DNA from 4 places in the Streptomyces sp. T12 genome. Region 4 is predicted to be linked to each of the others. Evidence: riboswitches for the same ligand, from Rfam matches in the RefSeq annotation. Region 4 holds a riboswitch; each other region holds the start of a gene.

Region 1 (2,193 bases), 1.4 Mb from region 4:
GCAAGGCCGGACACACCGAAGGCCGGACCCGGGGATCGAGGTCCGGCCTTCGGTTGCGTGTCAGGCAGGTGGTTGCGAGGAAGGCGGTCGTCAGCCGACCGGGATGCCCTTCGAGCGGAGGTAGGCGACCGGGTCCACGTCCGAGCCGTAGTCCGGCGTGGTGCGGACCTCGAAGTGGAGGTGCGGGCCGGTCACGTTGCCGGTCGCGCCGGAGAGGCCGAGCTGCTGGCCCGCGGTCACGGCCTGGCCGGCCGAGACGGAGAGCGACGACAGGTGGGCGTACTGGGCGTAGTAGCCGTCGGCGAGCTGGACGACGACCTGGTTGCCGTAGGCGCCGCCCCAGCCCGCGGAGACGACCGTGCCCGCGCCCACGGCCTTCAGCGCGGTACCGGTCGGGGTCACGAAGTCCACGCCGGTGTGGTAGCCGCTGGACCACATGCTGCCCGCCACCTTGTAGGCGGTGCTGACGGCGGCACCGGCGACGGGGGCGGAGAAGCCACTGGCGGTGCTGGTGGTCTCGGCGCTCCGGGCGGCCGTGGTCGTCTTCTTCGCGGCGGAGGACTTCTCAGCGGACGAGTCCTTGGAGGGCGCCGAAGAGGAGGAAGAAGAGGAAGGCGACGAGGACTTGGGGGCGCTCGCCGCAGCCTTCTTGCCGATCGTGAGCTTCAGGCCGGGGTGGATCAGCGACGGGTCCTCGCCGACGGCCTCGCGGTTGTCGGCGTAGAGCTTCTTCCAGCCACCGCTGACGTTCTGCTCGTCGGCGATCTTCGAGAGGTAGTCGCCGACCCTCACCGAATAGGTCCGCACACCCGTCTTCTTCTCGGCGGCCTTCTTCTGGACCGCCTTCTTCTCGGCGGACGGAAGAGACTGAACGGCCTTTTCCGAAACGGACTGAGAGGGAGCGGCGTGGGCACCCGTGGCCCCGATGAGCGGGAGGGCGAGAGCGGCGCCACCGGTTCCGGCGACGGCGATGGAGCGGGTGAAGCGCTGGGACTTCGGACGGCGGTGCTTACCCTTCGCGGGCATGGCGAATTCCTCTCCGGCGCCTGCGAGGTGAGCTGTCGGGTGCGGGCTGGAGATGCCCGGTCACGTCGGGACGCGACTTGACCCCAAGCCGTTCCGGAGACCGGAACAGGCGGTTGTACCTGTGGGTCCCCCGCTCCTGCCGTACACGGGTGAGTTTGCGCGGGATCCGGTCGGCGGCAGGATTAGGCGTCCGTCCGGATTGGTGGCGAACGTAAGCGAGGAAGACGCAAGGGAACAAGTGAGAGGTTCCGTCCGAATGCGTTCCTGTTGATCCCTTGTGGGAATTACCGGTCACCCTCCGTGGATTATCGGGGCGCCGCCCGACTCAAAACCCCTTGAAAGCCACGTGTATTACGTGAACATGACGGGCGACGCACGGTCACGAATATGACGCTCCTCACGTGGCACCGCTCCAGCTTCCTTTGCTCCAGAGCGAGTTGGAATGAAGGCGCCAATTCGGACAGAACTCCTAGATGCGACGCAGTCGGATAACCGTCGCATCAAGGTCGCCACGCAAGCCGGTGCGCAGTCCATGATGCGCCAATACGGCACCTCTGTGAATTTCGCCCGTTTCAAGGCATTCGTACGATGCTGTCGGGTCGAGAGCGCGCAGCCGCAGCGCTGGGACGGCCTCGCCGTAACTCTGGGCCTGGAGCCAGGCGAGGACGACCGTCTCGTCCCCCAGCACGTACTGCACCGCGCTCAGCCCGCCCCGCGGCGGCCGCAGCCGATAGAGGTCGCCACGCTGCACCACGGGCCGGATCTCCTTGTAGAGCGTCACCCACTTCCCGGCCTCGGCGAGCTCGTCCTCGCTCCACCGGGTGAGATCGCCGCCGACGCCGAGCACTCCCGCCATGGCGCTCACGAACCGGAAGCGCAGCGAGCTGGCACGGTGGTTGAGCATGGCGTTCGGGCTGTCGGTGACCCAGGCGGCCATGACCCTGGCCGGGTGGATCTGACTGAAGCCGTGCTGGATGGCGAGCCGGTCGAGGGGGTCGGTGTTGTCCGAGGTCCACACCTGGTCCGTGCGGCTCAGCACGCCGAGGTCGATCCGCCCGCCACCGCCCGAGCAGGACTCGAAGGCGACGCCCGGGTGAGCGGCACGCAGCCGGTCCAGCAGGCGGTACAGGGCGCGCACGTGGTCGACCCACAGGCGCTGCGGGTACG
Region 2 (2,193 bases), 1.7 Mb from region 4:
GGGCGAGTGGCGCCTGGAGGTCGACCCTCGGTACGGCGGCACGCGCGTGTACCCCGACGGCCTGGAGTTCACCGAGGACGCGCTGGAGACGTACACCATCGACGAGTGGGACCCCTTGTCGGCCCGCACCCGCTCGGACTGGTCGATCCGGCTGCACCGCCCGGATCTGGCGTGGGACGCCACGGTGCGGACGCGCTCGGAGATCAGCTGCGACGGGGAGCATTTCGTCACCTCGAACGAGGTGATCTGCCGGGAGGGCGAAGAGGTGCTTTTCCACCGTACATGGGAGAAACGGACTCAACGGACGGCCGGTTAACAGCGAGTTGGAGCCATTGCCCGATTTGCGGCTCTTGTGGATGTCAGTGAATTGGGTCACGCACCCCCAGCCGCAGACCCGACCGGAAGCGCCCCCTCCACCCCTTGCCCCGAGCGCAAGTTGAGGCTTGGCAACCGCAAAGGATCAAGCACCCCATACACACCAGACCATGGTCAACCGGCACGACAGGTGACCATGGCACTTGTTCCGGGCGTGTGCTCTCGCATACGTTCCCGCTCAGTCGGGCGGACGCCTAATCCTGCCGCCGCCCGAGTCATCCACCTACGTACTCACTCACGAACGGCAGGAGCGGGGGACCCAGGTAAGTCGCCGGACCGGACGCCTTGATGGCGCACCGGGCCGGCTAGGGGTGAAGTCCGCGCCGCCACACGGCGGCGCGGCCGGGCATCTCCCGCCCGAACCCGACAGCTCACCTCGCAGGCGTCGGAGAGGAACAGCGCCATGGCCCGAGGCAAGCACCGCCGTCCCAGAACCAACCCGCTCACCCGCCACGTCGTCGCAGCCGGAACCGGTACCGCCGCCCTCGCCCTCCCACTCCTGAGCGCGACCACCGCGAGCGCCGCACAGCCGGCCCAGGCCCCCGCCGCCGCGCAGGCGGCACCGCAGTCCGCGCCGTCCGCGGCGAAGGCCAAGTCCGTCACCTACACCACGAAGAAGGGCGACTCGCTCTACGGCATCGCGGACCGGTACGACGCACAGGGCGGCTGGCGGCAGCTCTACAAGGACAACCGCAAGGCCGTCGGCGACAACCCCAGGCTGATCCACCCGGGCCTCGACCTGAAGGTCCGGGCGACGAAGGCCGGCACCGCGAGCGAGACGGCCGACAAGGCGTCCGCGCCGGCCAAGAAGTCCGCCGTCGCCCACGCCACCACGGCCTCCGTGAAGTCGTACCCGGACAACCTCGACGGCTGGATCCGCAATGCGCTGGACATCATGGCGCAAAACGGAATTCCAGGTTCATACGACGGCATTTACCGCAACGTCATGCGCGAGTCGTCCGGCAACCCGGCCGCCATCAACGGCTGGGACTCCAACGCCGCGGCGGGCACCCCGTCCAAGGGGCTCCTGCAGGTCATCGACCCCACCTTCGCGGCCTACCACGTGCCGGGGACGGTCTACGACCCCTTCGACCCGGTCGCGAACATCACGGCCGCGTGCAACTACGCGGCCGCGCGGTACGGCTCGATCGACAACGTGAACGGCCCTTACTAGGCGAAACCATTCCTTACTGGTCGAAGAACGGGCACTACTGGGCGAAGTCGACCAGGCTCCCCGCGAACAGTCTCTCGAGGACGACGGCGATGCCGTCGTCCTCGTTCGAGAGGGTGATCTCGTCGGCAACCGCCTTGAGTTCGGGGTGCGCGTTGGCCATCGCGACACCGCGGGCGGCCCAGTCGAACATCGGGATGTCATTGGGCATGTCGCCGAAGGCGATGGTCTCGTGCGCGCCGAGGCCCAGATGCTCCGCGGCGAGCGCGAGACCGGTCGCCTTGGTGATGCCGCATGGCTGGAGTTCGACGGTGCCCGGCCCTGACATGGTGACCGTCGCGAGGGATCCGACCACCGCGCGCGCCGTCGCCGCCAACTCGTCGTCCGACAGGGCGGGATGGCGCAGCAGCACTTTGCTGATCGGCTCGCACCACAGGTCGTCGCGGTGCCGCACGCGTACGGCGGGCAGGGTGGGGTGGGGCATCAGATACCCGGGCTCGATGAGCGTGAGTCCGTCGACTCCGTCCTGGTCGACGGCCGCGTAGACCTGACCCACCTCGGCCTCGATCTTGCCGAGCGCGGTCTCCGCCAACTCCCGGTCCAGCGTGACGGACCACAGCAGACGGTCCGCGCCCGCGTCGTACAAC
Region 3 (2,193 bases), 1.5 Mb from region 4:
GGCCACGCGCGCGTGAGGGAAAGGCGCGCCGTGCGCGCATACCGTCAGGCCGGGCGGACCACGCTGTGGATCGACGACTCTCCGTCGTAGTAGATCGACTCCTCGCGGACGTACGCGCCGGGCTTGGGGGCGTGGATCATCATGCCGTTGCCGATGTAGATGCCCACGTGGGTGACGTCGTCGTAGAAGAAGATCAGGTCTCCGGGCTGGGCGTTGGAGAGGGAGACCGTGGTGCCGGCGTTGACCTGGTCGTAGGTGACGCGGGGGATGTCGACGCCCGCGGCCTTCCAGGCGGCCTGGGTGAGGCCGGAGCAGTCGTAGGAGTCGGGGCCGGTGGCGCCCCAGACGTACGGCTTGCCTATCTGGGAGCGGGCGAAGGCGAGGGCCTTCTCGGCCTTGGTGGCGTAGGAGGAGTCCGACGCGGACGAGTCCGAGGTGCTCGAGTCGGACGAGGACTCGCTGCTCTCCTGCTGCTGGGCCGCCTCCTGGCGCTGGCGCTCGGCCTCTGCTTGTTGCCGGGCCAGTTCCGCCGCCTTGCGTGCGGCCTCCTCCTGCTTGCGCTTCTCGATGGCGGCGAGGCGGGCCTTCTCCTCCGCCGTGAGCTTCGAGAGGAGTTCGCGCGCGTCGGAGAGCTTCTGCTGAACGGTGGTCTTCGCGGTCTGCAGGTCGTTCTGCGACTCGGTGAGCGTCTCCAGGCTCTGGGTGGCCTCCTGGCGCTTCTTCATCGTCGCGGACTGCTGCGTGAAGTAGTCGTCGACCGCTTCCTTCTGACGGCCGGTCATACGGTCCATCAGCTGGGTCTGGTCGAAGTAGTCCTGCGGGGTGTCCGCGAGGAGGAAGGTCGCCGTGTCGGGGGCGGCGGCGCCGGTGCGGTACTGGGCGGCGGCGTTGCGGCCGAGTTCCTCGCGCGCGTCGTTGAGCTTCTGGGTGCGCTGGGCGACGTCGTCGAGGAGGGTGTCGACGCGCTTGCGCTGCTTCGCGGTCTTCTCCTTGGCCGCGTTGTACTTCTCGGTCGCCGACTCCGCCTGGCGGTAGAGGTCGTCGACCTTCTTCTCGACCTCTTCGAGGCTCGGCTTGTCGTCTGCCGAGGGGCTGGCGTTGGCCGTCTGGGACAGCAGGGCCACGGAGGTGAGGGCCGCCGTGGCGAGGGCGGGGGTCCGTATGCCTGCTACGCGCGTACCAGCGGGACGCGACTTGCGGTGCGACGCCAAGGGAGGCGACTCCTTCCGTGCTCCGCCTACCGAGTTAGCTGTCGGGTTCGGGCGGATGGTTCGGAAGGGTTGCCCTACGGCCTGTCCCTGGGCAGGGTCGGGCCGATTCACCCCAAGTTCGGTGGGTCCCCGGCTCCGGCAGCGCGGCGGCGTACCAGACTCGGCGGAGGCCGTGCGGCCCGGCGACGTTCGCCGGTGGGGGTCGTACGGCCTGTCCGGCACGGTAGCCAACTCGTGTGGCCCCTGTGAAGGTTGATGTTCGATATGCCCGATACATTTTCGTGACCTTGAGTCAGGGCGTTGTGGGCTGGGGTTGATGGGGGTGTGTTTATGGGGACGTGGTGCTGTTTCGGGTGGGGTGTCGGGCTTTAGTCGTCTTCGGCCGCTGGTGGGTGGCTAGGTCCTTGGCGGGGAGTGCGGCTTGGGGGTGATTGCGGATCGTGATGGGGAGGGTGTGGAGAGTGAGGGTGGTGTCTGGTGTGGCCGGTCTGGAAGATCATCCGGTTCTGAAAACCGGCGATGTTCTCGGGGTGGCCGCGGGCTGTCAGTGGGGCGCCCTAGACTCGGAGAGCGATGAGCAGCCTCTTTGACGACAGCTTCCTGGCGGACCTCCAGGCCCCACGGGCCCATGGGGAGGAGCCCCCGCCACCGCCCGAGGACGATCACTCTCCGGAGCCGGTTCCGGACGATCTGTTCGGCGGGAAGTTCGACGTGCCTCCAGACCGGGACGCCTACTACCGCGACGGCGCCCCGCGCCCGGCCATCGACGCCGCCGCGCTGCTGGAGGGGCTGAACGAGAACCAGCGTGCGGCCGTCGTGCACTCCGGCGGCCCGCTGCTCATCGTGGCCGGCGCCGGGTCCGGCAAGACGCGCGTGCTCACCCACCGCATCGCCCATCTGCTGGCCGAGCGGAGTGTGCATCCGGGCCAGATCCTCGCGATCACCTTCACCAACAAGGCCGCGGGCGAGATGAAGGAGCGCG
Region 4 (2,193 bases):
GGTGCTCGGCACCTACTGCCTCGGCGGCACCCTCACCTCCCGCCTGGACAAGGTCCTGCGCGAGGAGAAGGGCTACACCTACGGTGTGCGCGCGTTCGGGCAGGTCCTGCGCTCCGCCCCGGACGGCACGGGCGCGGCCATGCTCGCCATCAGCGGCTCCGTCGACACCCCGAACACCGGTCCGGCTCTGGACGACCTCTGGAAGGTCCTGCGCGGGGTCGCCGGCGAAGGGCTCACCGACGCCGAGCGGGACTTCGCCGTGCAGAACCTGGTCGGGGTGGCGCCGCTGAAGTACGAGACCGCCGCCTCCGTGGCGAACACCCTGGCCGACCAGGTCGAGCAGCACCTGCCCGACGACTACCAGGCGACGCTGTACCAGCGGCTCGCCGCGACCGGCACCGTCGAGGCCACCGCGGCGGCCGTGAGCGCCTTCCCGGTGGACCGGCTGGTGACGATCCTCGTCGGCGACGCGGCCGAGATCCGGGAGCCCGTCGAGGCCCTCGGCATCGGCGAAGTCACCGTCGTGGCAGCCGAGTAGCAACAGCGGCAGCCGAGTAGAGGCAGGCACAGCGCCGGCCAGCGGCACGCGCGTGCAGGGGCCCTGGTGACGAAAGAGTCACCGGGGCCCCTTTATGCCCGAATTGAGGGAGAGGTTGCCTGTCTGGCCTGTGGGATGCGCTACAAAAGCCGTGATCCGTTTGGGGATTGAAAGTTGTCCCGCTTAGCGTCTTGCGGGCTGTCCGTCAGGCAGTGCGCCGCGCCCGCGGCACCGGACAGCCATCGCCGAGTCCCCGTACGGCGCGAGCCAGGGGAGCCGGGGACCCATCGAAGTCCCTGGGGTGAATCGGACGCCCGCGCAGCCGCGAGGGGGTCCGTAGGAGACCTTCCTGCTCCGAACCCGTCAGCTAACCCGGTAGGCGAGAAGGAAGGAAAGGACCAGCCACTACATGGCGTTCACCTGCGCCACCGGGAAGAACCGTCCCACCGGGAAGCACCGTCGCCCCAGCCGGTTCGAGCGCACCACCGCCCGCGCTGCGGGCGTCGCCGCTCTCACTGCCACCGGCGTCATAGGCACCCTCGCCACCCCGGCGCTCGCCGCCGAACCCGCTGTCGAGCAGACCGGCCTCATCCCCGTCGTCACCATCGAGAACTCGATCGCCGACCAGATCGACGCCCAGGCCGCCGCCCAGGAGCAGGCCGCCGAGGAGGCCGCGGCCCGTAAGAAGGCCGCCGAGGAGGCCGCGCGCAAGAAGGCGGCCGAGAAGGCCAAGCAGGAGCGCGAGGCCAAGGAGCGCGCCGCCCGCGAGGCCGAGCGCAAGCGCCTGCTGTCCTACGTGGCGCCGATCTCCGGCTCGTACATCTCCACCGGCTACAAGGCCGGCGGCGCCGTCTGGTCCTCCGGCAGCCACACGGGCGTCGACTTCCACGCCGCCAGCGGCACCTCCGTCCACGCGGTCGGCTCCGGCACCGTCGTGGAGGCCGGTTGGGGCGGGTCGTACGGCAACAACATCGTGATCAAGATGAACGACGGTACGTACACCCAGTACGGCCACCTGTCGTCCATAGGCGTCTCGGTGGGCCAGGCCGTCACGCCCGGCCAGCAGATCGGCCTGTCCGGCGCCACCGGCAACGTCACCGGACCGCACCTGCACTTCGAGGCCCGCACGACGGCGGAGTACGGATCCGACATCGACCCCGTCGCCTACCTCCGCTCGCACGGCGTGAACCTCTGACGGCTCCACTGCGCCTCCCCTCCCCGAAAGCCCCGGCTCCCGAGCCGGGGCTTTCGGCGTTTCGGACGACCGGCTGTCCAAAAAATATCCATGGATTCCGACCCGCCATCGGAAATTCCAGCCGGGTGCAATAGAGTCACTGAACACACGTCATTCGTCGACGTTTCACGGGGATTAAAGCGGAGGTCGGTCATGCGTATTCCGGCGCACTCGGTATGCACCGCGATCCGGGACGACATCGTCGCCGGTGTCTACGAGCGCGGCAGCCGGCTCACCGAGGAACTCCTCGCACGCCGCTACGGCGTCTCCCGCGTCCCCGTGCGGGAGGCCCTGCGCACCCTGGAGGCGGAGGGCTTCGTGGTGACCCGGAGACACGCGGGCGCGTGCGTCGCCGAACCGACCGAGCAGGAGGCCGCCGACCTGCTGGAGATGCGCACCCTCCTGGAGCCGCTCGGCGCCT

The links. Region 4 has a riboswitch for cyclic di-AMP ahead of PBV52_RS36200 (M23 family metallopeptidase). Riboswitches for the same ligand answer to the same signal wherever they lie in the genome.
Region 1: it holds a riboswitch for cyclic di-AMP, as region 4 does, so the genes downstream of both, PBV52_RS42410 (LysM peptidoglycan-binding domain-containing M23 family metallopeptidase) here and PBV52_RS36200 (M23 family metallopeptidase) in region 4, are expected to answer to the same signal.
Region 2: it holds a riboswitch for cyclic di-AMP, as region 4 does, so the genes downstream of both, PBV52_RS28660 (LysM peptidoglycan-binding domain-containing protein) here and PBV52_RS36200 (M23 family metallopeptidase) in region 4, are expected to answer to the same signal.
Region 3: it holds a riboswitch for cyclic di-AMP, as region 4 does, so the genes downstream of both, PBV52_RS29770 (C40 family peptidase) here and PBV52_RS36200 (M23 family metallopeptidase) in region 4, are expected to answer to the same signal.

What each region holds. Positions count from the first base shown of each region.
Region 1 is NZ_CP117866.1:9,459,942-9,462,134, reverse strand. Features, by position in the region: gene PBV52_RS42410 (LysM peptidoglycan-binding domain-containing M23 family metallopeptidase) at 91-1,026, opposite strand; cyclic di-AMP (ydaO/yuaA leader) riboswitch at 1,031-1,188, opposite strand; gene PBV52_RS42405 (alpha-galactosidase) at 1,496-2,193, opposite strand, start outside.
Region 2 is NZ_CP117866.1:6,334,605-6,336,797, reverse strand. Features, by position in the region: partial or broken gene PBV52_RS28665 (CocE/NonD family hydrolase) at 1-316, shown strand, start outside; cyclic di-AMP (ydaO/yuaA leader) riboswitch at 594-773, shown strand; gene PBV52_RS28660 (LysM peptidoglycan-binding domain-containing protein) at 779-1,549, shown strand; gene PBV52_RS28655 (HAD family hydrolase) at 1,584-2,193, opposite strand, start outside.
Region 3 is NZ_CP117866.1:6,570,030-6,572,222, forward strand. Features, by position in the region: gene PBV52_RS29770 (C40 family peptidase) at 45-1,211, opposite strand; cyclic di-AMP (ydaO/yuaA leader) riboswitch at 1,220-1,373, opposite strand; gene pcrA (DNA helicase PcrA) at 1,785-2,193, shown strand, end outside.
Region 4 is NZ_CP117866.1:8,054,074-8,056,266, forward strand. Features, by position in the region: gene PBV52_RS36195 (pitrilysin family protein) at 1-538, shown strand, start outside; cyclic di-AMP (ydaO/yuaA leader) riboswitch at 772-934, shown strand; gene PBV52_RS36200 (M23 family metallopeptidase) at 948-1,733, shown strand; gene PBV52_RS36205 (GntR family transcriptional regulator) at 1,926-2,193, shown strand, end outside.